2 regions of the Cupriavidus sp. SW-Y-13 genome follow, and region 2 is predicted to be linked to the other one. Evidence: predicted binding sites of a transcription regulator. Region 2 holds the regulator's gene; the other holds the start of a gene.
The links. The regulator sigma-54, encoded in region 2, starts transcription at its own class of promoters, with help from an activator protein. The targets are predictions, from matches to a motif close to TGGCANGNAANCTGCTTT.
Positions count from the first base shown of each region.

Region 1: a site for sigma-54 is predicted at 1,326-1,343, ahead of GA566_RS20560 (GTP cyclohydrolase II). Genes of this name have one in related genera too.

Region 1 covers NZ_WHLX01000002.1:1,085,666-1,088,779, reverse strand. The annotation lists gene GA566_RS20565 (acyltransferase) at 22-1,149, shown strand; gene GA566_RS20560 (GTP cyclohydrolase II) at 1,415-2,653, shown strand; gene GA566_RS20555 (URC4/urg3 family protein) at 2,650-3,114, shown strand, end outside.
Region 2 covers NZ_WHLX01000001.1:382,053-385,166, reverse strand. The annotation lists gene lptB (LPS export ABC transporter ATP-binding protein) at 1-248, shown strand, start outside; gene GA566_RS01805 (RNA polymerase factor sigma-54) at 382-1,863, shown strand; gene hpf (ribosome hibernation-promoting factor, HPF/YfiA family) at 1,914-2,267, shown strand; gene ptsN (PTS IIA-like nitrogen regulatory protein PtsN) at 2,748-3,114, shown strand, end outside.

The sequences.
Region 1 (3,114 bases), on a different contig from region 2:
TTTGTACCTTTTACATAACAAATGGGCCCCCGTCCTTCCCGTCTGGCTTGCGTCGACGCACTGAAGGCGGTCAGCTCGCAGCTGATCGTATTGCATCACCTGGCGTTCTACGGACCGATGTCGGACGCCGCCCAGTCGCTGGCGCCTGGCCTGATTGGCTGGCTAGCCGACTACGCGCGCATTGCGGTCCAGGTCTTCCTTGTCATCAGTGGATTCCTTGCCGCCCGTAGCCTGGCGCCGGGCGGCGTCCTGACCCTGGAAAGTCCACTGGCTGCCTTGTGGCGCCGTTACCAGAAGCTTGTGGTGCCGTATGCCTTCGCGATTGTCGTGGCGATCGTCGGTGCCGCCATCGCGCGCGCATGGATGCATCATGACTCGATTCCGGCTGCGCCGGAACTGGCGCAGTTCGTCGCCCATATCCTGTTGCTGCACAACATTCTGGACGTGGACGCGCTGTCGGCGGGTGTCTGGTATATCGCCATCGACCTGCAACTCTTTGCGCTGCTGGTGATGGCGCTGTGGCTGGCGCGCGGGGTGTCTCGCCAGTGGCTCTCGCTTGGCGTGCCGATCGTGGCGGTGCTGGCCGCGGCTTCGCTGTTCTGGTTCAACCGCGATGCCCATTGGGACATCTGGGCGGTCTACTTCTTCGGTGCGTACGGCCTGGGCGCCCTGGCTTTCTGGGCATCGAGCCCGGGGCGTTCGCTGCTGCCGCTGGTATTCCTGGCTGCGATGGGTGTGGCGGCACTGGCGGTGGACTTCCGGCTGCGAATTGCCGTGGCGCTGGCTACCGCGCTGCTACTGGCGCTGGCGCGCCGGGGTGGATGGATGGAGCACTGGGGGTCCGGCGGTCTGTCCGCACGATGGTTTGCGCGCTTGTCGGCCCGTTTCGGCGCCATCTCCTATTCGGTGTTCCTGGTGCATTTCCCGGTGTGCCTGGTCGTCAATGCCATCGTGTTCCATCTTGCACCGGGCCAGCCGTGGTGGAATGCCCTGGGCATGGCCGTCGCGTGGGGCGCCAGCAACGTGGCCGGTGCCGTGTTCCACCGTTATGTGGAGTCAGCCGATCCGATCCGGGCAGTTGTGGCATGGCTCATCGCTGGCTCGCCAGCGCGCAGCAAGACAGGGATCGAAGAGCGCGCGGGCGGCTGACGCGGCGGCTTCGGGAAGGAAAACGGCACGTCTCGCGGCGTGCCGTTTTTCTTTTGAGGTTCAGGATTCGGTGCGCGTGCACCGCGATGTACCGTGTCCGCCACAGGTGGGTGCCCGTCTTGCACAGGCGCGGTGCGTACGGGATGCCACTAACGGTAACAACCCCAGTTGGGCGTTGGCATGATGGTTGCCTAGTATGGACATATAAACCTGACCATCTGGTCAGGATTCAGGTACCGGTCCATACCCGGAAGACGAGGCTGCCATGTCCGATCACATCGTCCTGACTTCGCACGCGCGGCGCGACAAGCCCGCCGAGGCCATTCACTGGGGTGCCTCCACGGCGGCGGAGCGCGGACCTGTGATTGCCAGCCTGACCGACCCCGCGCAGCGCAACGTGATCGGCACCCATTCGGGCGCCTATGCCATCTATCGTGCGTTGGCCGTTGCCTCGGGTACGCTGCCGCGCGGGCACCGGCCGGACCTGACCGATACCGCGCCGGCCGAGGCCATCGGCCCGCACGCGCAATGGGGCGACCCGGACAAGATTGTTTCGCTGGACCCCTGGGGCCATCTGGTCTCCACGGTGTTTGCCGACCGCATCACGGCGGGTGTCGATATCCGTCCCACCATCGCAGTTACCCGCGCACATATCAACATGCCCGAACTGGTGGCGGGCATTGCTGCGGGCCGGCTCAAGCCCGATGGCGACATCCTCCATGCCAACGGCGATGTGCGCGTGACCAAGGCCGCCATCGATCCGGTCTGGTACCTGCCCGGCATCGCGCGCCGCTTCGACATCAAGGAAAGCATCCTGCGCCGCAGCCTGTTCGAGCAGACCGGCGGCATGTTTCCGGAACTCGTGACGCGACCCGACCTGAAAGTCTTCCTGCCCCCCATCGGTGGCATGACGCTGTATTTCGTCGGCGATGTGAGCAAGCTGGGACAGCCGGAGACCCGCGTGGCCTGCCGCGTGCACGACGAATGCAACGGTTCCGATGTCTTCGGCTCGGACATCTGCACGTGCAGACCTTATCTGGCCCACGGTATCGAAGTGTGTATCGAGATGGCGCAACAGGGTGGCGTAGGCCTGGTGGTCTATAACCGGAAGGAGGGCCGCGCGCTGGGCGAGGTGACCAAGTTCCTGGTCTACAACGCCCGCAAGCGCCAGGTGGGCGGTGACCGCGCAGAAACCTACTTCGCGCGCACCGAATGCGTGGCAGGCGTGCAGGACATGCGGTTCCAGGAGCTGATGCCCGATGTCTTCCACTGGCTCGGCATCAAGCGGATCGACCGCTGGGCCTCGATGAGCAACATGAAGCATGGCGCGCTGACGGCGCAGGGGATCGAGGTGGTGGAGCAGGTGGCCATCCCCGAGGCGCTGATCCCGGCTGACGCGCGCGTGGAAATCGATGCGAAGGTGGCGGCGGGTTACTTCACCAGTCTCACGCCGCCGGACGCCAACGAACTGGCCCTGGCCAAGGGCAGGGGGTTGAACGAATGACCGAGTATGCCGAAGGGGAAACCCGCGGCTGGCACACGCCCGTGCCCGCCGAACATCCCGCCTCCGTATTGCTGAGCGGGGAAGCGGTGCGTACGCACTGCGCGGTGGTGACCGAATTCGTCGCGTCGGGCGAATCGGAGCTGTTCACATGGCATCCCGACCGCGTGGCAGCCATTGCCGATTACGTGGCCGGGACGATCAAGCGCCGCTATCCGGACCTGAAGGTGCCGTATCACAGCCGCTGGCGACACTTCGAGAGCGGCGGGCCGGGTAACGATGCGATCAACCGCTGGCAGATCCTGTGCGAGCGGGCGGGCATGACCGGGGCCGATCATTGCGCCGACCGCGCCCGTATCGGCATCGACCTCGTGATCCCCAGCGTGCTGCTCGACGCCGGGGCCGGGCCGGACTGGCGTTATCGCGATCCGGCCAGCGACATGATGCTGACGCGCTCCGAAGGT
Region 2 (3,114 bases):
TGCTGGACGAACCGTTTGCCGGTGTGGACCCTATCGCCGTGGGCGAAATCCAGCGGATCGTGAGTTTCCTGAAGGCCCGCAACATTGGCGTGCTGATTACCGACCACAATGTTCGCGAGACGCTGGGCATCTGCGACCACGCGTACATCATCAGCGAAGGTACGGTGCTGGCATCCGGCCTGCCAGAGGAAATCATCGCCAACGAATCTGTGCGCCGCGTCTATCTGGGCGAGAATTTCCGCATGTGATGCGTGCGGTGCGGCAATTTCTGCCCACGCTGCACACCGTTTTTCCAAAGCCGTTTCCGATCACGCAAGGTTGGGCGATAGGTTCTAGCAAATTCCGTTCCAACAACGGAAAGATGCGCATAGAATAGGTCGCATGAAACCTTCGCTTCAGCTCCGCCTCTCCCAGCATCTGGCCCTGACCCCGCAGCTGCAACAGTCGATCCGGCTGTTGCAGCTTTCCACGCTGGAACTGCAGCAGGAAGTGGAGCAGGCGCTGACGGAAAATCCGTTGCTCGAGCGCGAGAACGACTGGCTGGATAGTCCGCTGCGCGTGGCCGCGGACGGCTCGGTCAACCTCCAGACCGCACCGGCACCCGCACCGGCCGAACCCCAGGCCAACGGCACCGAACGTGCCGATGGCGCGGCGGGTGGCGAAGAGGAAAACTACAACGATACCGGCAGCGAGGACTACGGCAACGACTGGAGCCTCGACGACTTCGCGCGACGCCCGCAAGGCGACGAAGACGAGAAGACGCCGATGCAACTGCGCGACGCCGATCCGACGCTGCGCGAGTTCCTCATGGAGCAGCTCACGCCACTCAAGATCTCGGTGCGCGACAAGGGCCTGGCCATTTTCCTGATCGAGTCGCTCGACGACGACGGTTACCTGAGCGCCTCGCTCGAGGAAATTTGTTCGGAACTCCCGGAAGAACTCGAGTTCGAAGTGGATGAGGTGCAGGCGATACTTACGCTGCTGCAGAGCTTCGATCCACCCGGTGTCGGGGCACGCAACGCTGCGGAGTGCCTGAGTTTGCAGTTGAAGCGGTTGAAGCACCCGCAGCGCGAACTGGCGCTGACTATCGTCAATCATCATCTGGAACTGCTGGCCGTACGGGATTACACCCGGCTCAAGAAAGCCCTGCAGGTGGACGAAATAGCATTGAAGGCTGCGCACGAATTGATCCGCTCCCTCGCACCGTATCCAGGACACGCGTACAGCCGTCCGGAAGCGGACTTCGTGGTGCCGGATGTGTTTGTGCGCAAGAGCGGCAGCGGATGGATCGCGCAGCTCAATCCGGACGTGATGCCGCGCCTGCGCATCAACGATATGTACGCGCAGATTCTGCGCGGTGCGAAGGGCGAGGCAGGGGCTGCCGGACTGCAGCAAAAGCTGCAGGAAGCGCGGTGGCTCATCAAGAACATCCAGCAACGATTCGATACGATCCTGCGGGTGTCGCAGGCGATTGTGGAGCGTCAAAAGAACTTTTTCTCGCACGGGGAAATCGCGATGCGCCCCTTGGTTTTGCGTGAAATTGCCGATACACTGGGTTTACACGAGTCGACCATTTCCCGGGTCACAACGAACAAGTACATGGCCACGCCGATGGGTACTTTCGAGTTGAAGTACTTCTTCGGAAGCCACGTCTCCACGGAGACGGGTGGCGCGGCCTCATCCACGGCTATACGCGCGCTGATCAAGCAACTGATAGGAGCCGAAGACCCCAGGAATCCTCTTTCCGACAGCCGCATCGCCGAACTGCTGGGCGAACAGGGCTTTGTGGTCGCACGCCGCACGGTGGCGAAATATCGCGAAGCATTGAAAATCCCCGCAGTGAATCTCCGCAAGTCTTTGTAGCCGAGCCGTAACCGCCTGCCTGGTGCGGCTCTTTCAGAAGGAGAAGCGCTATGAACTTCAAGATCAGTGGACACCACCTCGACATCACGCCCCCGCTGCGTGAGTATGTGGAAACGAAACTGGAGCGAATTGTCAGACATTTCGATCAGGTCATTGGCGTAAGCGTGCTGCTATCAGTCGACAATCACAAGGAAAAGGACAAGCGTCAGTACGCGGAAATCAATCTGCACCTCAAAGGCAAGGACATCTTCGTCGAAGCCCATCATGAAGACCTGTACGCGGCGATCGACTGTCTGGTCGACAAGCTCGACCGCCAGGTGATCCGCTACAAGGATCGCGTGCAAGGGCATGACCGCGAGGCGGTCAAGTACCAGATGGCCGAAGCGCAGCTACAGCAACAATAACCAGCGCAACGAAACGACAGTTTCAGTTGTCCTGAGAGGACTGACAGTAAGAGAGCAAAGCCGCGCATCTGCGCGGCTTTTTTGATGGGGCGTCCGGTTGCCGCACAACTTTCCATTCCTCACGCGTTACCTCGACACCACTAAGCGACGAATTGATACACCGAAGGTGTTCGCATCTCTCGCATGTCGGTGTATGCTGCACCACAAATCACAGGCAGAACGGTCCCGTCATGCGGAACCGGCGGTGCGCCCTGAAGGCGCACGGGTCGGGCAGTATTTCGGGTGGGCAAACCGGTCGACGACCTCGCGGCGGAAGTCCGCAGGCGCGACGCTGCAGCGCACAAGTGCGTGGCAGCCCTGCTCTATAATGGCCGGACGCTCCAATGCGGGCGACTGGCACCTCAATATCCTGATTGCCCCCAACTCGGCGGGCCGGTCCATGCGCGCCGGCTTGTCACTCGGACTTCTCGTGCATCGCCCATGAATCGTTTGGCCAAACTGCTGCCACCTGGCAACATCCATCTCGACGTCACCGTCACCAGCAAGAAGCGGGTCTTCGAGCAAGCCGGGCTCCTGTTCGAGAACAACCATGGCGTGGCGCGGGCCACTGTTACCGACAACCTCTTTGCGCGCGAGTCCCTGGGTTCCACCGGGCTTGGCGCTGGAGTTGCCATTCCGCACGGCCGCATCAAGGGCCTGAAGCAGCCGCTGGCGGGCTTCATGCGCCTGGCGGAACCCATCCCGTTCGAATCGCCCGATGGCAAGCCGGTCTCGCTGTTGATCTTCCTGCTGGTGCCCGAGCAGGCCACGCAGCAGCATCTGGAAATTCTTTCCGAAATTGCCCAGT